One region of the Sporosarcina trichiuri genome, then DNA from elsewhere that is predicted to be linked to it. Evidence: predicted binding sites of a transcription regulator. Region 1 holds the regulator's gene; the other holds the start of a gene.
The links. Region 1 encodes LexA, which represses DNA repair genes until DNA is damaged. Its sites were predicted from a motif close to CGAACATATGTTCG; they were not measured.
Positions count from the first base shown of each region.

Region 1 (7,248 bases):
ATGTTTAAACGGGTCATGTAGCGAATAGGAGGGAAAGCAGTGGAAAGAGAAACTCTGATCATGTCCGACGGATGCATGGTGGAAGCCGTGTCGCTCGGGCCCGGCAGCACCCCACGTGGCCATATTCACCTCGTGCATGGCATGGCGGAACATATCGGCAGGTATTCCGGTGTGATGGAAGAACTTGCAGCACAAGGGTATGCGGTCAGCGGACAGAACCAGCGGGGACATGGCCCGCTTGCAGAAGAGGCCGGCCGTCTCGGTGATTTTGGAGACAACGTCACATTCGACCGTCTTGCAGAGGATGTCCGGGAAGTGCTGGCCCATTACAAAAAACGGTTCGGAAGGGTGCCATGTATACTGTTCGGTCACAGCATGGGCTCGTTCGTCGTCCGGCGTTACAGCCAGAAACACGGCCGTGAACTGGATGCCCTCATTTTGTCGGGGACGGCAGGCGGACCGGGCATCGGCGGAACAATATTGGCCTCCATGCTGTCTGTGAAAGACGGCAGCCATGCCCCGAGTTATCTGCTGGATAAGCTTGGGTTCGGCGGGTATAACAGATCCGTCGATCATCCGGAAACGAAATTCGACTGGCTGTCAACAGACCGGAGAGCAGTCCGTGAATACATCGCCGACCCGCTGTCCGGAGCCGTATCGACGAATAAGTTTTTCCGTGTATTGTTTGAGGGTCTGAAAGTGATCAGCACCGCAGATGCCTACCGATCAGTCCCGAAAAGCCTGCCGGTGCTGTTGATTTCCGGGAGTGATGACCCTGTCGGCGATATGGGAGCAGGGGTTTTCGAGGCAGCAGCCCTTTATCGGAATGCCGGTGTCCGGAGTGTTACCGTCAGTTTCCGTGAAGGGGAGCGGCACGAAATACTGCAAGGGGCGGCTCAGGCGCGTACACTTGCCGTCATGCTTGAATGGCTGGTGAAATCGTGAAGAACCAGCTGGATGTTATCGTCATTGTCGGACCGACCGCTTCTGGGAAGACGGACACCGCTGTCGGTCTAGCTCACTGCCTGGCTGGGGAAATCGTGAACGGCGATGCCATGCAGGTATACCGGGGGCTGGATATCGGCACAGCAAAGATCACAGCAGATGAAATGGAAGGGATCCCCCACCATCTGTTCGACATCAAGGCGCCGGAAGAGCCGTTCTCTGCCGCGGAGTATCAGCAGATTGTCAGGGAAAAGATCACGGAAATCAAGCAGCGCGGTAAGATGCCGATTGTCGTCGGCGGGACCGGTTTGTACATCCAGTCGGTCCTGTATGACTACCGTTTCACGGAGGCAGCGGGTGATGAACGTGTACGTGCCCGTCTTGAAGAGGAACTGGCGGAAACAGGGCAGGAGCCGCTGTACAGACGGCTCACAGAGCTGGACCCTGAAAGTGCCCGGAAAATCCATCCGAACAACCACCGCCGGCTGATCCGTGCGCTTGAAATCCTTGAAGTGAGCGGCAATACAAAAGCCGAACAAGAATCGGATGTGGGTGCCGTCCCGGTCATGAATGCCTTGATCGCCGGGCTGGACATGCCGAGGGAGATCCTGTATGAGCGCATAGACCGGCGGGTGGAGCGGATGATGGACGCCGGACTGCTGGAGGAAGTCGGGGAACTGCGGAGACAGGGGATCCGTGACGTCCAATCCGTCCAGGCGATCGGCTATAAGGAATTGTATGAAGCATTGGACTGCGGACAGCCGCTGGATGAAGCCGTCGATCTGGTCAAAAGGAACACCCGCCGGTATGCAAAGCGCCAGATGACGTACTTTCGCAACAAGCTCCCGGTCTGCTGGCTGGACGCGCAGGCGGGAAGAGATGAGCTCGTCAGGATTATTTGCAGCAAGGTGAAGGAATGCAGTGAATCGATGGCGAATAGAGAAGGAAGCTTTGAAGAAAAACAACGGTAGGGGGACTCCTCATTGGCAAATGCAAATATGCAGGACGTGTTTTTGAATTCGCTCCGCAAGAACAATACATTCGTCACGATATTCCTGACAAACGGGTTTCAGCTGAAAGGGATCATCAAATCCTATGACAATTACACGGTCCTGCTTGAATCCGACTCGAAACAGCAGCTCATCTACAAACATGCGATTTCGACCTATGTGCCGGCGAAACCAGTCGTCCTGAAAGATGAACAATAAAAAAGGCCTGTGCGGGCCTTTTTTTTATTTTGGCAGCAGAGACCGCTGGGGCAGCTGCCAGTGATATTTGATCGACAGCATGCGCAGGGCGGCAGTGGCAGCCAGCAGTACATAAAGAGCAGCATCATGCACATAGTTATCGAACCCGACGATGAGCCCCGCGAGTGCTGCCCATACCGCATAGATATCGCTCTTGAAGATGAGCGGCTGGCGGCCGGCAAGCAGATCACGGATCACACCCCCGCCTGCTCCGGTCAATACGGCGGCTGCCACGACCGCAAACAGCGGCATATCCATCCGGACAGCCATCAGGGCGCCCTGGATCGCAAAAGCCGCGAGTCCGATCGCATCGAAATACGCTCCCCATCTGTTCCAGGTCTTCAGCAAGTAGCCGGAAAAGAAGAAGATCACAGCGATCAGGACGGAAGCGACAGTGAAAAACAGACCTTGTTCCCACAGGACGGAAACAGGGATGCCGATCACCAGATTACGCACAGTCCCTCCGCCGAAAGCGGTCACCATCCCGAGGATGTACACCCCGAACATATCAAAGTCCTCCTCCATTGCAACAATTGCGCCGGAGATGGCAAAAGCAGCAGTCCCAATCAGACTGAAAATGTCCCAAGTCACCGAATCGTGCCTCCGTTCTTATAATGTGCAGCTGCGCCAGCCGGCTTCATTCATTTACCGGCGGCGTCTGAACTGCTAAAATGGATTGTATATCTATGGACAAGAATGGAGCATCCTGAATGAGTATACAGCAATTGAACAACGAAATCCTTGCGCGCGCAGAAAAGATAGAGACGGAAATACGGCCATATTCGCAGGAGACGGAGCGGATCGCCCTGTTCAACCAGCAGAAAGTGCTTGCCACATTCCGTAACAACCGCGTCAGCGACTTCCATCTGAATGGCTCGACCGGATACGGCTATGACGACTCAGGCCGTGAAGTCCTCGAACGGGTGTATGCGGATACGTTCGGTGCGGAGGATTGTCTCGTCCGCGGTCAGATCATCTCAGGCACACACGCCATCGCCATCACGCTTTTCGGCATTCTGCGGCCGGGTGATGAGCTTCTTTATATTACCGGGAAACCATACGACACGCTGGAATCCATCGTATCCGGAGGGGACAAGGATACCGGCTCGCTGAAGGATCTGAATATAAGCTACCGTCACGTCGATCTTCTGGATGACGGCAGTGTCGATTTCGACGAAGTCGAGCGGCAGATCCGCCCTGAAACAAAGATGATCGCCATCCAGCGCTCCCGCGGGTACGCAGACCGTCCGTCGTTCACAATCAGCAAAATCCAGGAGATGGCGGAGCGCATCAAATCGAAGCACCCCGGCCTCATCCTATTCACCGACAACTGCTACGGTGAATTCACAGAAGAACTGGAACCGACCGAGGTCGGCATCGATATCATGGCCGGGTCCCTCATCAAAAACCCGGGAGGCGGTCTTGCGCGTACAGGCGGCTATATTGCCGGGCGCGCGGATCTGATCGAGAAATGCAGCTACCGGATGACTTCCCCGGGACTCGGCGCGGAAGCCGGCGCGAGTCTCGACACGCTTCGTGAAATGTATCAAGGTTTCTTCCTGGCACCGCACGTCGTCAGCCAGGCGGTCAAAGGGGCACAGTTCACCGCGGGCATGCTCGCCTCCTATGGACTGGAGACAGCGCCGCATTTCTCCGCCAAGCGGACTGACCTGATCCAATCCGTCTCATTTGCCAGCGCTGAGCAGATGATCGCATTCTGCCAGACCATCCAGGAAAACTCGCCGATCGACGCCCATGTCAGCCCGGTGCCGTCGTACATGCCGGGATATGCCGATGATGTCATCATGGCGGCCGGTACGTTCATCCAGGGCTCCAGCATCGAACTGACAGCGGACGGTCCGATCCGGCCGCCATACACGGCGTACGTCCAGGGCGGCCTCACCTACGAGCACGTCAAGGCGGCCATCCTGAGTGCGGTCGGCCGACTGGAGGAACTGGGTCTTATCAAGTGACAGGCCCGGGCGACTGCCGGAACTTGTCCTGGTCGCTAACGACATCTTGAACACGATCATGAAACAGGGATAATGATCATAAATTTGTAAAAGTGATCATAAATCCGCAATAGTGACCATAAAAACAGGAAAGTGATCATAAATCCGGATTTCCGCTCATAAACACGTGGAAGTGATCATAAAATCCGAAAAGCGCTCATAACTTCACATACCGGCACCCGCCGGTACGCGGCCCGTACCCCGTTCCTGCAGCAGACACGGCCGCGCAGAAAAGGAGCAAGCCAAGGATCGGATTTGCCGGCTGCGCTTCGCTCCGCGTATTCGGAGCGGGAGCGGAGCAGAGAGGTTCACTGGAAGATAAGGGATCATAAACTAAGCAAAGTGATCATAAATCACGATATGCACTCATAAACTTCCCGGAATGCCAGCCGGCCTGCGCAAGCTGCCGCCTGCCGGGGGAAACCTCAAAAAACAGCACGGACGCCATGAAAACGTGACGTCCGTGCTGTTTTTTGCTAATTCAATGGATGGTACGATACACGCCGACGACCTTGCCGAGAATCGATACATTTTCGACAATGATCGGATCCATCGATGAGTTCTCCGGCTGCAGCCGGAAATAATCTTTCTCTTTGAAGAAACGTTTCACTGTCGCTTCATCCTCTTCAGTCATCGCGACGACGATTTCACCGTTGCTCGCAGTGTGCTGCTGCTTCACGACGACACGGTCGCCGTTCAGGATTCCTGCTTCAATCATACTCTCCCCCATGATCTCCAGCATGAAAAGGTTGTCCTCTGAAGTACCGAACGAGTCGGGAATCGGGAAATATTCTTCAATGTTCTCGATTGCGGTGATCGGCAGTCCTGCCGTGACCTTTCCCACAAGAGGGACATGTACGACACCTGTCTTGAGTTCGTCGGCATCTTCCTGGCCGAGAACTTCGATCGCACGGGGCTTTGTAGGATCCCGTCGGATAAGACCCTTGCTCTCTAGCCGGGCAAGATGGCCGTGGACGGTCGAACTCGAGGCCAGACCGACCGCTTCACCGATTTCACGGACGGAAGGCGGATAGCCCTTCTTCTGGACTTCGTCTTTAATGAATGACAGGATGTCTTCCTGCCTTTTTGAGATCTTCTTCAAACGTGTTCACCTCTTCGCTGATTTCGCAGTCATTGGCAGCGCTGCGGCCTGTTTCTATAAAAATAGTATAACAGGTGTTCGTACATATAGCAAACACAGGTTCTAATTTCAAGGTTGACTTCCAAACCTCTGTTCGCATATAATAAAAACAACGAAGCGAACGTACATTCTGAAAGGGGTTTTTTTCATGGCTGCCATCTTGAATAGGAATAAAAATATCATCGGGGCTTTTGCGGTTTTGACAGTCCTAACATTCGTCCTTATACTGAAATTCTCAGTTCCCAATGAATTCGTCGAGGTGACGGTCATCCAGGGGGATACATTATCAGCGCTTGCAGAACGGTACTCGGGAGAGATGCCCGCAGACCGGTGGATCAGGGAAGTTGCAGCATTGAATGATCTGGACGGAGCGGCGATCATGGCAGGAGAAGATCTCAAGCTTCCTTTACAATCGTATCAGGGGGCCGATGATGTTCGGCTTGTCTTCGCAGAGGAGGAGTGAACTATGGGCAAGGCAGGGCGCTGCGTCATCTATTGCCGTGTAAGCACAGATAAGGATACTCAGGAAATGTCGCTCTCCCGGCAGCAGGAAGAGCTTGAAAAGCTGGCGGACGAGCTTGGCTTCACCACTGCGGCTAGTTTCGTCGACAGGCACAGCGGCTATGAACTCGATCGTGAAGGTCTGCTCGATCTGCTCGATTTCATACGTGACGATTGTATCGGAGCCGTCCTGGTGCAGGATGAGACGAGGCTCGGGAGAGGGAATGCCCGTGTCGCAGTCCTTCATCTGCTGGCCAAGACAGGTACTTCGGTATTTACGAATCATGACAGCGGACCGCTGGAACTGAATGAGATGGACACGATGCTGCTCGAAATATTGGCGATCGTGGAAGAGTACCAGCGCAAATTACATAATGCAAAGATCAGAAGAGGGATGAGACGGGCTGTGGAAGCGGGATACCGCCCTGAACGCAACTTGAGGAACCAGGGGAACGCGGAAGGCAGGGAACGGATCGATACGCCTGTGCAGGAGATCGTCTCACTGCGGGAAAAGGGACTGACGTTCGAAGAGATCACGTCTGTCCTGAAGGGGCTCGGCCACCAGGTCAGCAAGGCCACTGTGCATCGCCGTTACCAGGAATATACATCTGAGCATGGAGACTGATTGGTTGCACTTCCGCCTGTAATTGTATACGTTAAAATGACGGAAACGAACAGGAGGGATTCAATTGCTGGAAGACAAGAAAATCAAGCGGATCAACGAACTTGCAAAAAAAGCGAAAACGACCGGATTATCGGTCGAAGAGGCGAAGGAGCAGTCACAGCTGCGGAGTGAATATCTGAAGACATTCCGCTCGACGATGAGGGATACGATCGAAAATGTGAAGGTGATCGACCCCGATGGGAACGATGTCACGCCTGACAAGGTGAAAGACGCAAAAAACAGGAAATTCCTGAATTGAGCCGGAAATGCTCATGACCACCGCAGTTTGTATTCCTGCGGTTTTTTCATTACAATGAAAGAGGAAACTAGTTTCATGAAGATAACTTGAAAGGGTGTTCTAATCGATGACCAAACCTGTTGATCAATTGGCGATCAATACGATCCGCACATTGTCGATCGATGCAATCGAAAAAGCAAACTCCGGCCATCCGGGCCTTCCTATGGGAGCTGCACCTATGGCGTATGTACTGTGGACACAGCATATGCATCACAATCCATCGAATCCTTCCTGGTTCAACCGTGACCGTTTCGTCCTGTCAGCCGGACACGGGTCTGCGCTGCTGTACAGCATGCTCCATCTGAGCGGGTACGATCTTCCACTCGATGAGCTGAAGAATTTCCGCCAATGGGGCTCCAAGACACCCGGGCATCCTGAATATGGCCACACAGCCGGTGTGGAAGCGACGACAGGTCCTCTTGGGCAGGGAATCGGCATGG
Region 1 is NZ_CP129119.1:1,245,519-1,252,766, reverse strand. Features, by position in the region: gene mutL (DNA mismatch repair endonuclease MutL) at 1-21, shown strand, start outside; gene QWT68_RS06680 (alpha/beta fold hydrolase) at 40-945, shown strand; gene miaA (tRNA (adenosine(37)-N6)-dimethylallyltransferase MiaA) at 942-1,916, shown strand; gene hfq (RNA chaperone Hfq) at 1,944-2,153, shown strand; gene QWT68_RS06665 (trimeric intracellular cation channel family protein) at 2,178-2,783, opposite strand; gene QWT68_RS06660 (methionine gamma-lyase family protein) at 2,903-4,165, shown strand; gene lexA (transcriptional repressor LexA) at 4,686-5,306, opposite strand; gene QWT68_RS06650 (LysM peptidoglycan-binding domain-containing protein) at 5,494-5,808, shown strand; gene QWT68_RS06645 (YneB family resolvase-like protein) at 5,812-6,471, shown strand; gene QWT68_RS06640 (DUF896 domain-containing protein) at 6,536-6,769, shown strand; gene tkt (transketolase) at 6,876-7,248, shown strand, end outside.

Region 2 (7,248 bases), 310 kb from region 1:
TTTCCGTACGGCGGACCGCAGCATCTGCATGTCATCAGGCGGCAGCACTTTGGAATTCGAGTAGAATGTACCGTCCTTCTTGACCCGGGCCGGAATGATCGAGGAGGACTGTTCGATGCCGCTGTCCATCTCCTTTGCGACGGACAGGTCTTCGAGAACGTAGCCTTTCATCGTGAAGGATTTCATCATTTCCTGCTCGATCGCGTCTTCCGACAATTCCTGGATGCTGCGGATCATCGGGTTGTGCACATGGACGTACAGCATCCCGGCAGGATCCGCCTGCAGCTGGATCCATTCATCGGCATGCTCCAGCGCGACGTCGAGGTACGTCAGCATCTGCAGGGAGAGGCCATAGTAGATTTCCGTCAGGTTGAGCGCCTTGGATGATGATTTATAGTCGACGATCCGGATATACGTCTTGCCGTCGACTTTTGCGGCATCGACCCGGTCAATCCGCCCCCGGAGGTTCATCTGCCCGCCGCGCTTCAGCGGAATTGACAGCGGCGGCATCTGTTCGCCCGGTCCGAACCCGACTTCCACAGCGATCGGCTGGAACGAGGAGGCCGTCGCCTGGCTGCTGAGTGCAGCGATCGTCCTCTGGATGATATGCGTCAGCTTCCGTTTGATGTACATATGCCGGTTGGTCGTCAGCAGGATCCGATGGAAGAAGAACGGTGCGATGCTTTCGACGGCGTCATGGGCGAGACGGAATGTGTCCTGCTTCGTCAGGCCGGCCCAGTTCGCCCCTGTCCTCATCATTTCATCCGACACCCATTTCAGTGCTGCATGGAACAGATCGCCGATCGCCGGCGCTTCCAGAGTGAATTCCGTCCGCTCCCGCAGGCCGAGGCCGTACGACGCAAAATGCTGGAACGGGCAGCTGTAATACGATTCCACGCGCGACACACTGGAATTCAGCGACTCGCCATAGAGGCCCGCCGTGATACCGGGTGCAAGCCGTTCCGTCTCGGTACCTGTCTTCTTCTGGCCGTGAATGCCCGCGAGGATCGAAGACCAGAGCGGATCGTCTTCATAGTAGGCGATGACAGCGCGCCACAGCGGGCTCATGGTGCCATCCGTCCCGAAACTGCGCAGTTGTGCGGAAGCATACGGCAGTGTCGGGCGCGGATGGCTGATGTACGGCCAATCATCCGATCCGTCGGGCAGATCGAGCGGGTCGGCCGCAGCCGGTTCGATCGTTAGCCCTTCGAAAATCTGGCCGAGACGCGGCACGTACAGCGACGGGATGAGCGCTTTGCCAGCTTCGTCCGCGAGCGGATACGTAACCGTCAGCCCTTCTGCGGCCGCTGTGAATGCCCGGTATGCTTTATAGGTTTCATCCATCAGGCGTGTTTTCGCGGAAGGCGCCAGTTCGAAACCAATCGTCCCGATCCATTCACGATCCGCATCGGACAGAAGCCCTTCGTTATCGATCCGCTGCGGCAGGACGCCGTCGTTCACGCCGATTACGAACACTTCGTCGATATTCAGGAACGTCGCCAGGTCGACCGTCATGACCGTCACTTGGTCGAGTGACGGCGGAATGCGGGCGAATTCGAGCGTATCGAATCCTTCGTCGAGCACACGGATCGCTTCTTTTGCAGGCATATCGGCGTCTCCGAACATGAGCACGAACTGGTCGAGCACGTTGATCCACCCGCTCCAGGCCTGTTCGTGTTCCGAAGCGCCGAGAAGCCGGCCGGCCGTTTCCTCTTCCGCCCGGAGGCCGATGATCTTGTCGTAGCCCCGCAAGTCCTCCATGAAGGTGAACAGGGCTTCGGCCGCCTGGCGTCCGTCCTTGGCGCGTTTCAGCCGGCTGCCGAACGTCTCCAGCGGGCCGCGGATCAGATCGCGGACGCTGTGCAGTTCCGCCTGCATGGCAAGTTCTTCATCCGTCTGGACGTCCGTATGCAGCTCAAGGCCCCGGTATTTCTTCACACGCCACCGGTCTTCGTCGAACCAGCGGCGGCCATGGATGCCGTGGGCGAGCACATAGTTCTCCAGACGGTCCGCCCGTTCCCGCCACAGTTTCCGATCTTCGCCGTACGGAAAGAACAGATCCGTCTTGACGGCGCGGAACATCGCCTCGTACGACCAGTTGCCGGTCACCGCTTCGAGCACGGACCGCGTGAACTCGATGAGCGGATGGTGGAGCATCGGTTTCTTGCGGCTGATGAACACCGGAATCTCATAGAGCGGAAAGATCGTTTCGATCAATTCGTCGTAGACATCAGGCTGGCGGTACAGCACGGCGATGTCCTGGTACCGTCTGCCGTTCCGGACGAGCTCCCGGATCGACCGGGCAACGGCATGGAGTTCCGCACGCCGGTCCGCTGCTTCCACGATGCGTACGTCCCCCGCGCTGGTCTGCCGGTCGGCTGGATAGCGGTCGAACTGCGCCTCGAGGTGGCGGACGTCCGGATTCCGGAAACGCCGGGCGTCCGTCAGGCGGAGTTCCGGTTCGATTTCGATGGCCTCGCCTTTCGCGATCTCCGTGATGATCTGCTTCGTGCGCATCGGGCTGTAGAACAGCTCGTGGTCTTCCGCGGTGCCTGCCGCTTCGTCCGTCGGCAGGGCGATGTTGACCCGTTTGGCGTATTTCAGCAGCTCCCGGATGATTTCGTGTTCCCGGTTCGTCAGCAATTCGAAGCCGTCTATGTAGATATCCGCCTCCCGGATATACTCCGAGAACCGGATCTGCTCCGTCAGCATCGCCAAATGCCCTTCGCTGTCGACATAGCCCGCGCCGAGCCGCTCTTCGACTTTTCCGAGCAGCAGGGACAGATCCCCCGCTTTGTCGATCAGGGACCGGGGCGCATCGGCTGCCGTCAATTCGCTGTTGAGCTGTGTCAGTGCTGTGTGATCGAGACAGTAGCGGCTGAATTCCTTCAGAACGCCCTCGACCTGCTCGGTGAAGCCGCGCTTGTCCGCCGCCTGCCGGAACAGCGTGAACTCATCCTTATTCTCTTCCAGCACGCTCCGGATCAGCATCCGGTAGCCGAACGCGTCCACTTCCCGGCGTGTGATGCCGCCGGTCTCCTGCAGAATGCGCCAGGCGAGCCGCTTGAACGTCAGTACCTGTGCACGCACCATCCCATGGAGACCGAACCGTGAGGAGAGACTGTGCTCCATCGAGAACGACATCTGATCGGGCACGATGAGGATGATCGGCGCGCCGAGCGGGTCTTCCCGCAGCGCTCCGGCGATCTCCTGCTCGATCGTATACGTCTTGCCTGTTCCTGAACGTCCTGTTATCATGCGCAGCGTCATGAGCCCGCCCCCTTGTCAGTCTGATAGTTCAATTGTAATCGTTTTGCCTGGAAGAATCAAAGCGGAGTGTGTGATTTTACGAATGAATGTTCGTATTATTTTACAGAGAGCAGGCGGGTATCGGACAGTTCGCGCGGGGTATCGGTCACCTCGCGCAATTTATCGGACAGATGGCCTGAACTATCGGACACTTCACTTGAGTTATCGGACACATCACCGAATTTATCGGCATCCGGATATAATTCAAAGGACTGGCTTGGGCTCGCTTCGCTCGTTTCCTGTCAGGCCCGCCGTGCGCTCGGTATCGGACAGTTGGCCGCAAGTATCGGACACTCCGCCGAATTTATCGGCAGCCGGACACAATCCCTCTCTACATCCGGCCATACAAAAACGCCCCGCCGACGCGGAGCGCTGCAACTTCAGTCGTCTTCCCAATGCTTATGGCCGTCCCATTCGCGCGCGTGGTTTTCCACCCGCTTGTTGACCCGTTTCTCCCACCATTTGCCGGCGAGCCAGAGGATGAGGATTACTACCCCGACAATGGCTGTCCGGATCGGCTGGGTGAAGAGTGCCCGGATGTCGTAGCCGACGAAACTGATCATGAACACCATGACGAACTTCCCTGCCATGAGGATGGCGAGGTAGTAGGTCTTCTTCATGTTCGACAGCCCGGCGACGAGGTTTACGAGTGCGGACGGAGTGAACGGGAAGCAGATGAACAGGAAGAGCGGGCCGAACCCATTGCTCTCCACCCAGACGATCAGCTTTTTCACCCGCTTGTGCCGGGTGATGAAATTCAGCAGGCGGCTGCGGCCGTACTTCCGGATGATCAGGAACACCATATAGGAGCCGACGACCGTCCCGCTCCACGACAGCAGAAAGCCCAGGATGACGTGGTAGGCGGCAATGTTTGCGAATACGAAAACGAACAGCGGCAGGAACGGCAGGAACGATTCGATGAACGGCAAAAGAAAGCCGATCGCCGGACCGAATGCCCGATACTGCTCTGTCAGTTCGATGATTTTGTCTACCGTGAACCATTCCTGCATCCGTGATTCCCCCTGAGTACGTCACTATTCGGAAAACGTGCAAAGATTCCGTCTTGTCCTATGTATAGAATATAGTATAATCACTAGTATTGACCACTGAACAGAAAGCGGGGTTGCAAGATGCACCAATCGGAATTCAGCAAAGGCCTGCGGGCCGGTCTCAGCATCGGCATCGGCTACTTCCCCGTTGCGCTCACATTCGGCCTGCTTGCGAAGACAGGCGGCCTCTCGCTGCTCGAAGCGACTGCGATGAGCATCTTCGTGTTCGCCGGCGCTGCCCAATACATATCGCTCAGCCTGCTCGCCCATGCCGTCGATCCATTCATGATCGTCGTCAACACGTTCATCGTCAACATCCGCCATTTCCTGATGTCCGCGTCGCTCAATGAAAAGATGCACACGGCTCCGAAACCGGTGAAAGCTGCGGTCGCATTCGGTGTCACGGACGAAACGTTCTCGGTCATCGCGACCAGCAAAGAGGACAAAGTCACGAGCGCCCGTGCATTCGGTGTCATCGCCGTCGCGTATGGCAGCTGGGTCGGCTTCACAGCTGCCGGCCACCTCATCGGGGACATCCTGCCGCCGTTCCTGCAGGCCGCCATGTCGATCGCCCTCTATGCGCTGTTCGTCGCCCTGCTCGTGCCCTCCATGAAAGGCAGCCGGAAGATCGTCCTGCTCGCTGCAGCATCAGCGATCCTCAGCTGCATCTTCTATTACACGGAGCTGCTGTCAACCGGCTGGTCGATTCTCGTGTCCACCCTGATTGCAGCAATCGTCATAGAACTGCTCTATGTAAAAACCGGACGCTCCCCCGTGCCGCCGCTTGAAAAGGAGGGGATCTGATGGGCGCAACATACTGGTGGATGCTGTTCGGCATGGCACTCGTCACCTACTTGCCGCGCATGATCCCGCTGACATTCCTGGATGGCAGAAAACTGCCTCCGTTCGTCACCGGCGTGCTCGGCAACATCCCGTATGCGGTGCTCGGCGCCCTCATCTTTCCGGCCATCTTCTACGTCCAGGAAGGCAACATCCTGTTCGGAGTGATCGGCGCCGTGTCGGCATTCGGCATCGCTCTTCTCGGCTTCGGCCTCATGCCTGTCGTTCTCGGCACGATCGGTATTCTCGCCGTGTACAGCCTGTTCTTATGAGGAACCCTCTCTTTATCATACCCTGAAATCTGTAAAAGCATACTGCGAGTTTCAAAGTAATCGCTGAAGAAGAAGGAGACCGGTATCGCTGTTACTTTGTACAGTGACCGGACAACAAAAAACCGCACGGCTTCAAGTTTCGAATACTTGAAGCCGTGCGGTATTTTCATAGCTGAATCTGACATCCCGTCATTCGTCCTGTCCGTCTTCCGTCCGCCTGTGCGAATTTGCAACCATGCGGGACGCAAACCAGAATCCCGCAGTGAGCGACAGTGCATCCGCTGCATACAGGATCCAGTTGTGGGTGTAGCCCGCATAGACGGAAGCGGCGATCAGGGCGATCGTCAGCAGGAGGCCGACGACGTGATGGAATGTCACCCGCGTGAAGAACACGACGAGCAGTCCCGGCAGCAGCAGTGCCAGCACGAACTTGGTAGCCAGACTTTCCATCGTGCGCCGCCTCCTTCCTCATTCATCTGACGAGCAGCAGGCCGAGCTGATAGTGATCATGCCTGTACAGCACCTGCTGCATGAGCCGCACTTCCCCGTTCCGGTCTGCAACCTGCAGGCGGCAGTGGGCGGCGTTCACCTGGATGGCATCATACAGTTCCTTTTCGTTGGCGACCTGCATGCCATTGACAGCACGGATCACCTCACCCGGCAGCAGGCCGAGTTTCTCGGCGGGCGATCCCGGCAGCACACCTGCCACGACTACGCCTGCCGCACTCGGAGAAGCGGCATAGCCGCCTCGCCGTTCGCCTGCAGCTGCCGTGACGGTGATGACCGTCCGGATGATGATCCCGGCAGCGAGTGCCGCCCAGGCAATGACCGGTTCATACAGACCGCCAAGCCCGATGGCCGTAACTGCAATCCCCGTCCATATGACAGAGCGTCCGATTTTCGGAAGCAGGACATCCGGGAACTGCCTGCGCGCAATCTGGCTGAAACCGATCGCAACCGGCACAGGCACCAAACTGAACGAATCCGAGCCCAGCGTGAACTGCGGCCAGTACGGCAGATGGGCGCTGATCATATCGCCCGGCACAATCAGCAGGACAGGCAACAGCCACAGGCTCTTCACCTTGAACACAGCCGCCCGCAGGCCCCGGCTCGTCTTCTCCAGCCGCGGGGACGGATACCGGACTGCTGACTTCCTGATAAGGAAACCTTCCGCGATCATCAGCACGCCTGCTGCGACTGCAGCGGTCACCGCAAGTTCATCCGCGACGCCGTCCAGGGACCAACCCCGGTACGAGACGCCCGGTTCGGTCCGCTGCCAGATGAGCAGTGTGAAAAACGCAAATCCTGCTGTATAGACTGGGGACCCCCACTGGTAGTAGAAGCTGACTGCCATGATAAGCATGAATGCACAGAACAGCACAATCCAGCCGGCGTCCGCTGCCAGTCCGATGCCGCTCAGCACGATGGAAACAATCAGTGCAGGGAGCCACGAATCCGCGAGCACCCGCCTGAATTCCGTCTTGCCCGGCAGTTTCCGGATATTGAAATCCCGCCGTTCCCGTTTGACACGCATGTAGCCGAGAGCCACTGCCGCCAGCAGGATGAGCCACAGCAGCGGATTCAGGAAAAACATCCCGGCTGCCTGCAGCACGTCTTCGATCCAACTATCTGTCACGTTCCGTCACACTCCCATCCCAGTCCGGCTGTTTTCTACTATTGTATCAAACAACCGGATGGATTGGATAGTGAGGACGGACCGTTCTTTGCAAACAGGCCGGACCGCTCACTTTTTCGAAGACAGCGTGTGGTGCAGATAA
Region 2 is NZ_CP129119.1:1,550,664-1,557,911, forward strand. Features, by position in the region: gene addB (helicase-exonuclease AddAB subunit AddB) at 1-3,270, opposite strand, end outside; gene QWT68_RS08195 (TVP38/TMEM64 family protein) at 3,690-4,319, opposite strand; gene QWT68_RS08200 (AzlC family ABC transporter permease) at 4,440-5,162, shown strand; gene QWT68_RS08205 (AzlD domain-containing protein) at 5,162-5,470, shown strand; gene QWT68_RS08210 (CsbA family protein) at 5,660-5,920, opposite strand; gene QWT68_RS08215 (PDZ domain-containing protein) at 5,943-7,106, opposite strand; gene QWT68_RS08220 (S41 family peptidase) at 7,215-7,248, opposite strand, start outside.
Region 2: the regulator LexA is predicted to act here: its motif matches at 3,350-3,363, upstream of addB (helicase-exonuclease AddAB subunit AddB).